One region of the Shewanella sp. Iso12 genome, then DNA from elsewhere that is predicted to be linked to it. Evidence: predicted binding sites of a transcription regulator. Region 1 holds the regulator's gene; the other holds the start of a gene.
What was found. The regulator NrdR, encoded in region 1, represses ribonucleotide reductase genes. The targets are predictions, from matches to a motif close to AAACACNANATNTNGTGTTT.
Positions count from the first base shown of each region.

Region 2: a site for NrdR is predicted at 1,701-1,720, ahead of nrdD (anaerobic ribonucleoside-triphosphate reductase). Genes of this name have one in related genera too.

Region 1 covers NZ_JAAUHW010000001.1:699,825-707,694, reverse strand. Annotated here, with positions in the region: gene ettA (energy-dependent translational throttle protein EttA) at 1-867, opposite strand, end outside; gene glyA (serine hydroxymethyltransferase) at 1,096-2,349, shown strand; gene nrdR (transcriptional regulator NrdR) at 2,459-2,911, shown strand; gene ribD (bifunctional diaminohydroxyphosphoribosylaminopyrimidine deaminase/5-amino-6-(5-phosphoribosylamino)uracil reductase RibD) at 2,952-4,076, shown strand; gene HCX89_RS03095 (riboflavin synthase) at 4,077-4,733, shown strand; gene ribBA (bifunctional 3,4-dihydroxy-2-butanone-4-phosphate synthase/GTP cyclohydrolase II) at 4,815-5,921, shown strand; gene ribE (6,7-dimethyl-8-ribityllumazine synthase) at 6,041-6,517, shown strand; gene nusB (transcription antitermination factor NusB) at 6,531-6,938, shown strand; gene thiL (thiamine-phosphate kinase) at 7,027-7,870, shown strand, end outside.
Region 2 covers NZ_JAAUHW010000002.1:532,407-540,276, forward strand. Annotated here, with positions in the region: gene rssA (patatin-like phospholipase RssA) at 1-633, shown strand, start outside; gene HCX89_RS06380 (hypothetical protein) at 792-1,535, shown strand; gene nrdD (anaerobic ribonucleoside-triphosphate reductase) at 1,746-3,863, shown strand; gene nrdG (anaerobic ribonucleoside-triphosphate reductase-activating protein) at 3,913-4,386, shown strand; gene HCX89_RS06395 (YibL family ribosome-associated protein) at 4,538-4,894, shown strand; gene ribA (GTP cyclohydrolase II) at 5,063-5,680, shown strand; gene HCX89_RS06405 (hypothetical protein) at 5,736-6,539, shown strand; gene HCX89_RS06410 (hypothetical protein) at 6,546-7,007, opposite strand; gene HCX89_RS06415 (VF530 family DNA-binding protein) at 7,140-7,490, opposite strand; gene HCX89_RS06420 (S8 family serine peptidase) at 7,664-7,870, opposite strand, start outside.

The DNA.
Region 1 (7,870 bases):
GGCCTTGCCCTTGGACTGACGTCCCTTGGCACCCTGACGCACCCACTCCAATTCCTTGGCAATCGTCTTCTGGCGGGCGCTTTCGCTGGCGGCTTCCTGCTTCAGACGGGCATCTTTCTGCTCCAGCCAGGAGGAGTAGTTGCCCTGCCATGGGATACCTTCACCCCGGTCGAGTTCCAGGATCCAGCCGGCGGCATTGTCGAGGAAGTAACGGTCGTGGGTAATGGCAACCACAGTACCTGAGTATTCCTGCAGGAAGTGCTCCAGCCAGGCAACGGATTCGGCATCCAGGTGGTTGGTCGGTTCGTCCAGCAGCAGCATCTCCGGCTTTTCCAGCAGCAGACGACAGATGGCCACCCGGCGACGTTCACCCCCGGAGAGCACCTCCACCTTGGCGTCCCATTCCGGCAGACGCAGGGCGTTGGCGGCGCGCTCGAGAATATTGTCCAGATTGTGGGCATCCTGGGCCTGAATGATGGCTTCCAGTTCGCCTTGCTCCTTGGCCAGGGCGTCGAAGTCGGCATCCGGCTCAGCATAGGCCGCATAGACTTCATCCAGACGCTTGAGGGCGTTTTTGGCTTCGCTGACGGCTTCTTCTATGGTTTCCCGTACTGTCTTGTTGGGATCAAGCTGGGGCTCCTGGGGCAGGTAACCTATCTTGAGTCCCGGCATGGGACGGGCTTCACCTTCAATTTCTGTGTCCAGACCTGCCATGATTTTCAACAGGGTGGATTTACCCGAGCCGTTGAGACCCAGGACACCAATTTTGGCGCCGGGGAAGAAACTCAATGAAATATCTTTGAGGATCTGCTTTTTGGGCGGCACTATTTTGCCGACCCTCAGCATGCTGTATACAAACTGAGCCATATTGTTTCTCTGTTGTCCTGAACTGAGTTTTCCTAAACTGGCGGCAGTTTACCAATTTGACAGGGCTCCTGCCAGATGCGGCCAGATAGCGACACCATTGTTCAGCAAATGAAACATAGTCATCTGCTGACACAAGGATTTTCATCATCCTGCGACTGGGATATTTGTCACACTCAGAGTAGAATACCGCGCAACCCTACCAATAAGATTTGCCAGCTGGAGTGACAGATGCTGAAGAAAAGTATGAACATTGCCGACTATGATCCTGAGCTGTTCAAGGCGATTGAGGATGAAACCCGTCGTCAGGAAGAGCACATTGAGCTGATCGCCTCCGAAAACTACACCAGCCCCAGAGTCATGGAAGCCCAGGGCTCACAACTGACCAACAAGTATGCCGAAGGTTATCCAGGCAAGCGTTACTACGGTGGTTGTGAGTATGTCGATGTGGTGGAGACTCTGGCAATTGAGCGTGCCAAGCAGCTGTTTGGCGCTACTTACGCCAACGTTCAGCCACACTCAGGTTCACAGGCCAACAGCGCGGTTTATATGGCGTTGCTGCAACCCGGCGATACCGTACTGGGGATGAACCTGGCTCACGGTGGTCACTTGACCCACGGCTCTCCGGTTAACTTTTCCGGCAAGCTGTACAACATCATTCCTTACGGTATCGATGAGTCCGGCAAGATTGACTACAGCGAACTCGAAACGCTGGCGCTGGAACACAAGCCCAAGATGATCATCGGCGGCTTCTCGGCCTACTCAGGCATAGTTGACTGGGCCAAGCTGCGCGAAATCGCCGACAAAATTGGCGCTTACCTGTTTGTCGATATGGCACACGTTGCCGGTCTTATCGCTGCCGGTGTTTATCCTAACCCTGTGCCGCACGCCCACGTGGTGACTTCGACCACTCACAAGACACTGGCCGGTCCCCGCGGCGGTGTGATTCTGTCGGCTGCCGACGATGAAGATCTGTACAAGAAGCTGAACTCCGCGGTATTCCCGGGCGGTCAGGGTGGTCCTCTGATGCACGTTATCGCCGGTAAAGCCGTGGCCTTCAAAGAAGCACTGGAGCCGGAATTCAAAACCTATCAGCAGCAGGTGGTTAATAACGCCAAGGCCATGGTTGAGGTGTTCCTCGAGCGCGGTTACAAGATAGTTTCCGGCGGTACCAGCAACCATCTGATGCTGGTGGACCTGATTGGCCGTGAGCTGACCGGTAAAGAAGCCGACGCCGCTCTGGGCCGCGCCAACATCACAGTCAACAAGAACTCAGTGCCCAACGACCCCCGCTCACCCTTTGTGACCTCCGGGGTGCGTATCGGTACACCGGCCATCACTCGCCGCGGTTTCAAGGAAGCCGAAGCCCGTGAACTGACCGGCTGGATCTGTGATGTGCTCGACAATGCTCACGATGACGCCGTTATCGAGCGTGTTAAGGGCCAGGTGCTGGAACTGTGCGCTCGCTTCCCTGTTTACGGTTAACCTTTTCAAGGGAATAGGATAAACTTCGATGGCCGCTGAATTCAGCGGCCATTTTTGTTTCTGCCATTTAGCAGCATCCGCTGCCGGCAACTGAGCACCAGGAGGCATAATGCATTGTCCATTTTGCAGTGCGACGGATACCAAGGTGATAGATTCCAGGCTGGTGGCAGACGGTCATCAGGTGCGCCGTCGCCGGGAATGTACTCTGTGTCATGAACGCTTTACCACCTTTGAAGGTGCCGAGCTTGTCATGCCCAGAGTGATCAAGCGCGATGGCAGCAGGCAACCGTTCGATGAGGACAAGCTGCGCGGCGGTATGCTGCGTGCCGCCGAGAAACGTCCGGTTTCCATGGATAAGATTGAAGAGGCGATCAGCAAGATCAAGTCCACCCTCAGAGCCACAGGCGAGCGGGAAGTGACCTCGGAAATGATCGGCAATCTGATGATGGATCATCTTATCGAGCTGGATAAGGTGGCCTATATTCGCTTTGCCTCTGTGTATCGTGCCTTTGAAGATGTGTCAGAGTTTGGTGAAGCGATTGCCAAGCTGGAGAAAAAATAGGCTGTCAGTCACAGCCAACTGTTAAGTCACGGAAACCCCCATGTGGTCCAATACTGATATCGCCATGATGAGCCGCGCCATAATGCTGGCTCGCCGTGGCCGTTATACAACCCGCCCCAACCCCAATGTCGGCTGCGTCATCATAGATGCCGATGGCAAGATTGTCGGCGAAGGCTGGCATCAGCGTGCCGGCGAGCCCCATGCCGAAGTACATGCCCTGAAAATGGCCGCTGACAAGGCCCGCGGTGCTACTGCCTATGTCACCCTCGAACCTTGCAGTCACTATGGTCGCACGCCGCCCTGTGCCGAAGCCTTAATTAAACATGGCCTCAAGCGGGTGGTGGTGGCAATGACAGATCCCAACCCTCAGGTGGCCGGCCGAGGTATCGGCATGCTGGAGGAGGCCGGGGTTCAGGTGCAGAGCGGTCTCTTGGCCGAACAGGCCAGAGAGTTGAATCCGGGCTTTTTATCGCGGATGGAGCGAAATCGCCCCTGGGTCACCCTCAAGCTGGCGGCGAGTCTCGATGGCAAGACGGCACTGGCCAACGGTGAGTCCAAATGGATAACCGGCCCCGAGGCGCGCCGCGACGTGCAAAGGCTCAGAGCCCGCAGCTGCGCTCTGCTCACCGGCATTGAAACCGTATTGGCCGATGACCCTTCCCTGAATGTCCGGCACGCTGAGCTTGGCAGCCTGGGTGAAACCCTCAGCGAGCAGGAGCTTATTCAACCGCTGCGGGTGATACTCGACAGTAACTGCCGTATGCCGCTCGATGCCAGGCTGTTGCAAATTGCCAGCCCGGTGCTCTTGGTCAGCTGCCGTCCCTATGAGGATGAATTCCTAGCCGCTTTGCCGCCTTATGTCACTACTTTGGTGCTGGCCGGTGAAGACAACAGAGTAGATATCGCGGCGTTGCTGCAACACCTGAGCCAGAGCTGTAATGCGGTGTTGGTCGAGGCCGGGGCAACGCTTTGCGGCGCCTTTATTAGTGCCGGGTTGGCCGATGAACTGCTGCTTTATCAAGCCCCGAAACTGCTTGGCGCCGCTGGCCGAAACCTGCTGGCCTTGCCAAACTATCAGCAGATAGCCGATACCCCGGCGATACGGGTAACAGATCAACGTAAGCTTGGCAATGATACCCGGCTTACTCTCAAGATAGGTGATTGAATGTTTACCGGAATAATTGAAGCTGTCGGTACAATACGGGCACTGGAGCGCCGTGGTGATGATATTCGTCTGACTGTGGCCAGCGGCAAGTTGGATCTCAGTGATGTGCGTCTGGGCGATAGCATTGCCACCAACGGCGTGTGTCTGACCGTGGTTGAACGCCTGGCGGAGGGTTATGTGGCCGATGTTTCGGCCGAAACTGTCAGCCTCACCGGCTTTGACCGCTACAGCGTCGGCACCAAAGTCAACCTGGAAAAGGCGGTCACGCCAAACACCCGCTTGGGCGGGCACTTGGTCAGTGGTCATGTGGATGGTATGGCGCGGGTCATCAGTGTGACTCCAAGGGGCAAGGCGCTGGAGTTTTGGCTCGAGGCACCCGCTGAGCTGGCCCGTTACATTGCCCATAAAGGCTCCATTACCGTCGATGGCGTCAGCCTCACGGTTAACGAAGTGGATGGCCGCAATTTCCGCCTCACCATAGTGCCGCATACCGCCAGTGAAACCACTCTGCTTGAGCTGCGCCCCGGCGATAAGGTCAACCTGGAGGTGGATCAGATAGCCCGCTATCTTGAGCGTCTGATGCAGCACCAAGAGGAAGCGCAGCCGAGCGAAGGTGTCACCCTGGCTATGCTCGCCAAGGCTGGCTTCATGCGCTAGATGTGCGCCAGCCCACTGGTTATCGCGCGCTAACAGGTTAGAATTCATTGATTACACAGAACAAGAGATAAAGGTCTTACAATGGCGCTACACAGTATCGAAGAGATCATCGAGGATATTCGTCAGGGCAAAATGGTTATCCTGATGGACGATGAGGACAGAGAAAATGAGGGCGACCTCATCATGGCGGCGGAGAAAGTCACCCCGGAAGCGATCAACTTCATGGCTCGCTTCGGCCGTGGTCTTATCTGCCAAACCATGACCAAGGCTCGCTGCCAGCAGCTGAATCTGCCGCTGATGGTCAGCAATAACAACGCCCAGTTTTCGACCAACTTCACCGTCTCCATCGAGGCCGCTGAAGGGGTGACCACAGGTATTAGCGCCCATGACCGCGCCGTGACAGTGCAGGCGGCTGTGGCTAAAAATGCCAAGCCGTCCGACATAGTTCAGCCGGGGCATATTTTCCCTTTGATGGCACAGGATGGCGGGGTGCTGGTGCGCGCCGGTCATACCGAAGCCGGTTGCGATCTGGCGCGTTTGGCTGGTTTGGAACCTTCGGCAGTGATCGTGGAGATCCTCAATGAGGATGGCACCATGGCACGCCGTCCGGATCTGGAAGTGTTCGCCAAGGAGCACGGCGTTAAGATGGGCACCATTGCCGATCTGATCAACTACCGTAATAACACTGAAACCACAGTGGTGCGTGAGGCCAAGTGCAAGCTGCCTACCCGTTTCGGCGAGTTTGAACTGCACACCTTCCGCGACACCATAGACAATCAACTGCACTTTGCCATGGTCAAGGGCGAGATTGTCGACAATATTCTGGTGCGGGTACACCTGCAAAACACCATTAATGACCTGCTGTTCTCTGAGCGCGATGAAGTGCGCAGCTGGCCGCTTGAGCAAGCCATGGCGAGGATTGCCGCCGATGGTGGTGTGCTGTTGCTGCTGGGTAACCAGGAGCCTAACGAGAGCATTATCGCCAAGGTCAAGGCTTTCGAAGCAGAAGACAAGGGCGAAGTGCCGGTGACCGCCAAATGGCAGGGAACCTCCCAAAGGGTTGGCGTAGGCTCACAGATTCTGGCGACGCTTGGCGTCAACAAAATGCGCCTGCTCAGCTCGCCCAAGCGTTATCACTCTCTGGGGGGCTTTGGCCTGGAAGTCACTGAGTATATTCCCGGCGAATGAGCCGACAGAATTAATTAACCATTTCCGAATAATTGCATAGGGCGGAGGGGTAAATTGCGTGCTATCATAGCGCCACTTTTTGCCCCCGGCCGGGTGCTTTAGCTAAGTTAGGTAAGATAATGAACATAGTTCAAGGTAATATCGAAGCAAAAAACGCCAAAGTCGCGATCGTTGTATCCCGTTTCAACAGCTTTGTGGTTGAAAGTCTGCTGGAGGGTGCCGTAGACACTCTTAAGCGTTTCGGTCAGGTAAGTGAAGACAACATCACTGTGGTACGCGTACCTGGTGCTTTCGAGCTGCCTTTGGCCGCCCGTCGTGTTGCCGCCAGTGGCAAGTTCGACGGTATCATCGCCCTGGGGGCTGTGATCCGTGGTGGTACACCACACTTTGATTTCGTTGCAGGTGAATGCAACAAGGGTCTGGCTCAAGTGGGTCTGGAATTCGACATCCCGGTCTCTTTCGGGGTACTGACCACAGACACTATCGAACAGGCCATTGAGCGTTCCGGCACCAAGGCTGGCAACAAAGGCGGCGAAGCTGCCCTGGGTCTGCTGGAAATGGTGAACGTGCTGCAACAACTTGAGCAACAGCTGTAATACAGGAAAAAGCATGAAGCCTTCAGAGCGCCGCAGAGCCCGCCGTTTAGCGGTTCAAGCCATCTATTCATGGCAACTGAGCGGGAACAATATTGCCGATGTGGAGCACGAGTTTCTGACCGAGCAAAACATAGACGGCGTGGATGTCGCCTACTTCCGTGAACTGTTCACCGGAGCGGCAACCAAAAAGGCTCAACTGGACGAGTTAATTGCCCCCCATCTGGATCAGCGTCCCATGGAGGAGGTCGATCCTGTGGAGAAGGCCATTTTGCGTTTGGCGGCTTACGAGCTGACTTTCCGCAAGGATACGCCTTACAAAGTGGTAATCAACGAGGCTATCGAGTTGGCCAAGGCGTTCGGCGCCGAGGACAGCCACAAGTTTGTCAATGGCATATTGGACAAGCTGGTAGCTCGTCGCTGAACCAGAAAGAAATTAGACAAACGGTATCGTAAGATACCGTTTTTTCATTGGAAAACCGGGAGGCTGCGAACCAGTGGCCAAGTCAACAGTGAAAGAATTTCAACTTATCGAGCGCTATTTTCATGGTCGTGGCCAAGCGCGCAAAGATGTCCGCCTCGGCATAGGTGACGATTGTGCCCTGGTGCACCCCGCCGAACACAAATCCATTGCCATCTCCTGCGATACCTTGGTGGAAAATGTCCACTTCTTGCCGGACATGCCGGCCCAGGCATTGGGCTACAAGGCGTTGGCGGTCAACCTGTCCGATCTTGCTGCCATGGGGGCCGAGCCCGCATGGATGACGCTGGCACTGACCATGCCCAGTGTCGATGAAACCTGGCTGGAGCAATTCAGTGCAGGTTTATTTGAAGCGGCTGATTACTATGGTATTTCTCTGGTCGGAGGCGATACCACCCGCGGCCCGAGAGCCATCAATATCACGGTTCATGGCCAAGTGCCGGAGGGCAAGGCGCTCACCCGTAGCGGTGCCCGCGCCGGTGATTGGATTTATGTCACAGGTTCCCTGGGGGATTCAGCCCTGGGGCTGGATATTATCCGCGGTGAATTGAAGGCGAGGGCAGAGCACAAGGAATACCTGGTTAACCGCCATTATCATCCTTCCCCCAGAGTTCTGGCCGGTCAATCCCTCAGAGGCTTGGCATCGAGCGCCATAGATCTCTCAGATGGCTTACTGTCGGATATCAAGCATATCCTCAAGGCATCGGCCGTCGGTGCGGTTATCGAAGTGGATAAGCTGCCGCTGTCCCAGGCGATGAAAGATACTGTCACAGCGGATGCGGCACTCGACTATGCCCTTTGTGGCGGCGAAGACTATGAGCTGCTGTTCACTGTGCCGGAAGCGCAGCGCGGCGCGCTGGAAACCGCCTTGGGCC
Region 2 (7,870 bases), on a different contig from region 1:
GAGGAGCTCAAATATCCCTTTACAGCGGTGTCGACCGACCTCTACTCAGGGCAGGAGATCTGGTTCCGTCAGGGCGACTTGCGCCAGGCCGTCAGGGCTTCCTGCTCCATGCCGGGGATCATGTCGCCGGTGCGTCAGGGCCATCGTTGGTTGGTGGATGGCGCAGTGGTGAATCCCATTCCCGTGTCTGTGGCCAGAGCCATGGGTGCCAGTTTGGTGATAGGTGTCGATCTGCATGGTCACAGGCGCGAACAGTTGCAGGTACTGCCGGTGGCACTCAATAGTGAAGAGCACTCATTACAGAACAAAGTGGTGGGGCATTCCTCCGAGAACGGTTTTATGGATCTGTTGGCCAAGGGCAAGGATTATATTTCCGGCCTGACCGACAAGTTCTCCCTCGGCAATAAGGCTGAACCCGGCATGTTGGCTGTGATGTCACAGTCGATGGATATTCTGGAGCAGCGCCACAAGCGCGCGCGCTTGATGGGGGATCCACCGGATATCTGTATCGTGCCCAAGGTGTCTGACATAGGCACTATGGAGTTTCACCGTGCCAGTGAAGCCATTGCCGCCGGTGAGAAGGCGGTGCAGCAGGCCTCGCATCTGATTGATGCGGCGTTGGGGCGTCTCTGAAACAGGCGCTTTTTTGTTAGTGCTTGGTATGGGCACACTTCCTGCATAGTCAGCACATCATCAGCATCAAGGCGCTTCAAGGGCGATTTTTTGACAATTTTTATGACAATCTTGTCTTAAAAACAACCGCTTGGGCGTCGATATGACGGAAAACTGACATGCAGCCTATCCATTCCTCTGTGGATCCCAGATTGTCCGGGGTCGATGCCTATGGCGTCAACAATCGTCTTACCAGCGGCAGCGGCCTTTCGGTTGTCGACACTGAAACTGTCAATGACAGCAGGAGCCAGGGCTCTGCATCGGCAAACATAGGGCAGGACAGCATATCCCTCTCCAACGATGGTAAAAGAGCCGCGCGGGTGCAGGAGTTGGCCAAGGAATTTTTCGGCTCAGGCCAGTTCAGCAGTGCCGATTTACCCAAGCTTCTGGCGCGCCTAGGCGACGAAGGGCTGTTGTCTGAAAGCCAGATGGCCAGATTGCAGGGCAGCGGCCTGATGGGAGTTGATACCAAGGATAACGCCAGCCTCAAGGAGTTTATTCAAGGCCAGATTGGTTTGCTCAGACAACAGGCCAGTCAAAGCCCTTTGCTCAACGCACTCAAGGGGGCGGACAGCCTGATGGGCAATATGGGGATGATGTATACCCCATCGAGCTCTTTGGCGGCCAACAAGGTGGCAGCTCAGTTGGACGCCGTGCTCAATGGAGAAAACCAAACTGCCGAGAGCGCAGAGAACAACAGCAACAAGCTAGCGGCCAAGGCCGATTCCGCACAGCAAGATCCTCAACTGTTATCCCGGCTCAGTGGTGTCAGCGCTCTGATGCGCACCGCAGCAGCCATAGGCAGCCAGCAGCAGGGCAGTGGGCAAATCAATAGTTATCTGGCCTTGGCAAAGAGGTACTGACTAGCGGCCGTTTGGGTCTCGGTCAAGGGAAAAATCTCCACAAGTTGTGCTCGTCGGCACTAATCCCATAGTGTTGTTCATCCTCTTCAATACCATGATCCAGATCATGGTATTGAAGAGCGATTTGTCGCTTAATTCTCTACATATTGTGCTTGGTTAATAAAACACCACTATATATGGTGTTAAATAAACAACATGGAGATTAGAGAAATGCCGGTAGTGATTAAGCGGGACGGGTGCCGTACTCAGTTCGACGAAACAAGGATAAGGGATGCGGTGCTGGCAGCCTCTAGCCACTGCGGTATAGAAGATGTGGACTATGCGGCCACAGTCGCAGTGCTGGTCACCCAGGCGGTAACCGACAAGGCTGAGGTCAATATCCAGGAGTTGCAGGACAGGGTCGAAAACCTGTTGATGGAAGGGCCGTACAAGCAAGTGGCCCGTAGCTACATCGAATATCGTCACGACAGAGATATCTGCCGTGAATCCAGCAGCCGACTGAATCTGGAGATCCGCGGCCTGGTCGAGCAGAGCAACGCGACCCTGCTCAACGAAAATGCCAATAAAGACTCCAAGGTGATCCCCACCCAGAGGGATCTCCTGGCCGGTATTGTCGCCAAACACTATGCCAAACATCATATCCTGCCCAAGGATGTGGTTGCCGCCCATGAGGCCGGTGAGATCCACTATCACGATCTCGACTATTCGCCTTTCTTCCCTATGTTCAACTGTATGCTGATCGATCTCGGTGGCATGTTGACCCAAGGGTTTAAGATGGGCAATGCCGAGATTGAGACACCAAAATCCATCTCGACTGCGACCGCAGTTACCGCGCAGATCATCGCCCAGGTCGCCAGCCATATTTATGGCGGCACCACAATCAACCGCATAGATGAAGTGTTGGCCCCTTTTGTGGCCAAGAGCTACGACAAGCATTATCAAACGGCGCTCAAGTGGGGGATTACCGATGCCAAGGCGTTTGCCACAGAGCAGACCAAGAAAGAGTGTCACGACGCCTTCCAGTCGCTGGAATATGAGGTCAATACCCTGCATACCGCCAATGGTCAGACGCCTTTTGTTACCTTCGGTTTCGGTTTGGGTACCAGCTGGGAGTCGAGGCTGATCCAAGAGTCTATTTTGCGGATCCGCATGGAAGGCCTTGGCAAGAACCGCAAGACAGCGGTTTTCCCCAAGTTGGTGTTTGCCATTCGTGATGGTATCAACCATAAGGCCGGCGACTGCAACTACGACATCAAGCAGTTGGCGCTCGAGTGTGCCAGCATCCGCATGTATCCGGATATTCTCAACTATGAGCAGGTGGTCAAGGTTACTGGCTCATTCAAGACTCCTATGGGTTGTCGCAGTTTCCTTGGCACCTATGAGGAAAACGGCGAGCTGCTGCATGAAGGTCGCAACAACTTAGGCGTAGTCAGCCTGAACTTGCCGAGGGTGGCGCTGGAAGCCAAGGGTGATGAAGCCGAGTTTTATCGCATTTTGGATCTAAGGCTGGAGATGGCCCGCAAGGCGCTGGATACCCGCATCGAACGCCTTGCCAACGTCAAGGCCAGAGTGGCGCCCATTCTCTATATGGAAGGGGCTTGCGGAGTGCGCCTGCGCGGTGATGACAATATTGCCGAAATCTTCAAAAACGGCCGAGCTTCCATCTCTCTGGGCTATATAGGCCTGCATGAGACAATCAATGCGCTTTATGGTACAGACACCCATGTGTTTGACGATGAAACATTGAGGCAGAAAGCGGTTGCCATAGTGGCTCACCTCAAGGCGGCTACAGTGCGCTGGAAAGAGGAAACCGGTTATGGTTTCAGCCTCTACAGTACACCGAGCGAGAGCCTGTGCAGCCGTTTTGCCAAGCTGGATGCCAAGAGCTTTGGCCTGGTTGATGGTGTTACCGACAAGGGCTATTACACCAACAGCTTCCACCTGGATGTGGAGAAGAAGGTGAACCCTTACGACAAACTCGACTTCGAACAGCCGTATCCCGAGCTCGCCAATGGTGGTTTCATCTGCTACGGCGAATACCCGAATATGCAGCACAACCTAGAAGCGCTGGAGAATGTCTGGGACTACAGCTACAGCCGGGTGCCTTACTATGGAACCAACACACCAATAGATGAGTGTTACGACTGTGGCTTTACCGGTGAGTTTATCTGTACCAGCAAGGGCTTTACCTGCCCCAAGTGTGGCAACCATGAGCCCAGTCGGGTGTCTGTGACCCGCAGGGTTTGCGGTTATCTCGGCAGCCCGGATGCCAGACCCTTCAACCATGGCAAGCAGGAAGAGGTCAAACGTCGGGTTAAGCACCTTTAACGACAAACTGTTTTATAGGCGCCCCTCGGGGCGCCTTGTGGATATAGCTATGAACTATCATCAGTATTACCCCGTGGATGTGGTCAATGGACCGGGCACCCGGGTAACCCTGTTTGTCTCCGGTTGTGAACATCAGTGCCGGGGTTGTTATAACCAGTCAACCTGGGATCCCCGCTCCGGGCATCCTTTCGACCAGGCGATGTCTGACAGGATCATTGCCGATCTCAATGACAGCCGGATCCCGAGAAGGGGCCTGTCACTTTCAGGTGGTGACCCACTGTTTCCGGGCAATCTTGACGCCATCAAGGCCTTACTGCTGCGGGTGCGGGACGAATGCCCTGGAAAGGATGTCTGGCTCTGGACTGGTTATCGTCTCGATGAACTCAGTCCGGCGCAGCGGGAATTGCTCGGGCTTATTCATGTGTTGGTGGATGGCAAATTCGTGCAGGAGCAAGCGGATCCGTCGCTGAAGTTTCGTGGTTCGGCCAACCAGGTGATACATCTGCTCAACGACCCTCAGTAAGTACAAAAGTGAAAACTGGTTAACACAATTGCTTTTCCCTGCTAAAAAACCCCGTCACCTGGGCTTGAGTTGCTGTTATACTTCTGTCCGGCACATTTACGGCAACCAGGCCGTCCATTCTCAGGGTGCCGGGATTTTGTAAGGTAACAGAATGAATTTGAAGCAGGAGCTGCAACAGCTCAACGATAAGCTGGATCAGTATCGCCGTAAATTGGCCGCCGCAGAGCAACGTGGCGATGGTCCTATCATTGCCCAGTTTCAGCGGGAAATCGCCGCCGTCAACAAGCGGATTGCAGCCATCAAGGGCCAGCAGAGTCGGCAGCTTGGCAAGCAGGGACAGTCTATTCGCGATCTGCCTTTTAGCCGCGAACTCACCAAAGCCGAACAGGCCGACATGGGCAAACTCAAGAAGTCTGTCCGGGGTTTGGTCGTTGTGCATCCCATGACAGCGCTGGGCAGAGAAATGGGTATTACTGCCGTTACCGGGTTTGCACCCAAGGCATTTTAACTGCCGCCGTGACAGCAGATAATAACCAATGAATTTACTTGGGTATTCCGGTCGGTGGTAAAAACGCATAAAATGACCGGCCTGAGTACTGAGCACGCTTCACTATTATCTTGATTTTGAGGGATGTTAACCGTCTCAGGGAATGAGAGCAGTCGTTAAGGTTAATTCATGTCTATTAAATTTATCGCCACCGCCAAATTGCCAACCCCTTGGGGGGTGTTTGCCATGCATGGTTTCGAGGATACCGAAACCGGTAAAGAGCACGTGGCGCTGACTTTTGGTGAGCTCCAAGCCGATAAACCCATGCTGGGACGGATCCATTCGGAATGTCTCACCGGAGATGCCCTGTTCAGCCTGCGCTGCGACTGCGGCTTTCAACTGCAGACCGCGATGCAAAATGTCGCCGAAGCCGGTCAGGGCTTTATTCTCTACCTGCGTCAGGAAGGTCGTGGCATAGGGCTGTTGAACAAAATTCGAGCCTACGAGTTGCAGGACGATGGCGCCAATACAGTGGAAGCCAACGAGCGTCTGGGCTTTCCGGCCGATATGCGCAAGTACGATATGATTGCGCCCATGCTGGAAAAAATTGGCGTTCACAAGGTTAGGTTGATGACCAATAATCCGCGCAAGGTGCAGGCGATGAAAGATGTCGGCATGGAAGTTGTCGAGCGGGTGCCGCTGCAGGTGGGCAAAAACCGTTACAACGAAGCCTACCTCAAGACCAAGTCTACTGAGCTTGGCCATATGATGTCTGAGTATCATTTCACCGAAGGTCATCAGGACTGAGTCGGCAAAGATGAAGTCACCGGGGAAAGCATCAACCCAAGTTGGTTTATTGAGTGTGTCTTCCCTGGGGCTTTTGCTGCTTGCAGCCCCAATCCTTGCCCAAGAGTCCCCCGGCCACGCCCGGCCGCCGGACAACTCCCACTATGCTTTTGGCAGCTATCTGGGCAGCGGGGTCTATCGCGCGTCCGAACAGGATGCTACCGTCATCAGCTTACCGCTGGACTTTACGCTGGAGCAGAGTGAGGACTCGGAGTTCTTGCTGCGCCTGCCCATCTCTGTAGGCTTTTTCAACTATAGCCTTGAAGATGCCGGTGAGTTCGAATTGCCTTCCAGTGTTGGTACCCTGACCGTGACCCCAGGCTTTGAAAAGCGTTGGCGTCTGGATGAAAACTGGCGCATGGAGGCCTATGGCGATCTCGGTTTTGGCAGTAATTTCGACCAAGGCGGTAATGTCGCCATCATGGCAGCCGGCATCAGTGGCTTACGTCATTTTGAGCTGTGGCAGGCAGATTCTCTGTGGGTGACCCGACTGAAATTTGCCGCCTACAGTGAACGGGCGTTCAGCATCAGCCAGAGCTTTTCCGTATTGCAAACCGGAGTGGATATCGGCTTGCCTTATCACTGGTCCTGGCAGGGGTTACAGATGCAGCCCAGGGTGTTTGCTTTGGGTTATTGGTATTTTGACCAGTTACAGTTTGCCGGCGATCTCAACCAGGATACCTTGGTGTCCGGCAGTGTTGAGCTGGGGGCCACCCTGGCCCTTGCCAAGCCAGTGCTTGGCATAGACAGATTGGGAATCAGTTACCGTAGTGGTGACGGGCTGGAGATCTGGCGCCTGGTGTTCAGCATGCCCATCTGAGCCGCATCAGCCCTCAGTGGCGGCGTTCTTGTCCTGGCGGGCTTTCTCGTTGAGCAGGGCGACCAACTGACCACTGACGGCGGCAATCTGATCCTGCAGCAACTTACGCTCTATCTCGGCCGCTTCAGAATCATCACCATTCAGTTGCTGTAGCTGCTGCTGCAACTCTTTGAGCTTGTCCTGCAGCTCTTTAATCTTCTTGTCAATTTCAGACATATCCGAGGTATCTTCCTCGGCGGCTTTCTGCGCTTCTGAGGTTTGCTCCGAATTGTTCCTATACAGCTGACCACCTATATCATCCGCCAGCGCCTTGCGACCGGCAGAAGAGATATTCACTTTATCCTGGCTGTCCGAACTTGTGGCAGCGCTTTCCTTGGCTGCGTCTTTGTCGGCCACTGTGACTTCACTCAGGTTGCGGGGACCGGTTCCCTGAGTGGCGATTTGACCTAAGCCTGCAATGTTCATCATTAAACTCCCTGGCGGCATCTGTTCGTGCTGATAGTCGATAACGACTTATCGGCTGCAAGGGGAAGAACTTTAGCAGCTTTAAGGCAAAATTGGTTAAAAATATAGCGGGTTGCGTGCTGTATCAGTATCTGCCTAGTCGCTCTTTTTACCCCAGATATGGGCATTGGTTTGAGGCTTGTCGGCACAGGTTTGTTTGGCTGGCTTTTGCCTTGTGGCCGGGGTTGAACTGCCCAGCAGGTGAGGCGGAATGGGCAAGCCCTTGCTGGTCAGATAGAGGCGTTCCAGTTTTTCCCTGGCCCATTGGGTCTTTCGCAAAAAGGTCAGGCTCGATTTAATGCTGGGATCATGGCTGAAGCAGCGCACTTTTATCCTTTGTGCCAGGCCATCAAAGCCGTACTGCTCCACCATCTCTGTGAGTATCGCCTTGAGGGTCAAGCCGTGCAGGGGATCTTTGTTGGCTTGAGGGGAATTGGAAGCTGTCATGAATGGGCCTTGGTAGCTGGTGTTATAAAAGCGGCGCCAGTATAACCGAGAAGCTTTTCAAATGCCTTGCAAAAAGGTTGAAAAAGTCGCGTCAAACTGTCCGGCAGCTCTTCAGCCAAGGGGAAACCATCGAGAGAGGAAAAAGGGGCCGTAGCGGCCCCTTGAAAGAGAGATTATTTAAAGTGCAGTGACCAGCTGTCGATGTAGCCTACGTCACGGCGACCGGAGTCAACGGCCTTGAGCAGCCAGGTACCACTGGACTCGACACCTGTCATATCGACCGAATAGCTCTGGTTGATATTGTCGGTGCCTTTGCCTGTGTTGTCGTGCAGCACGGCAATCTGGCCATTGGGGCTGTGCAGTTCAACCTGCAGATCGCC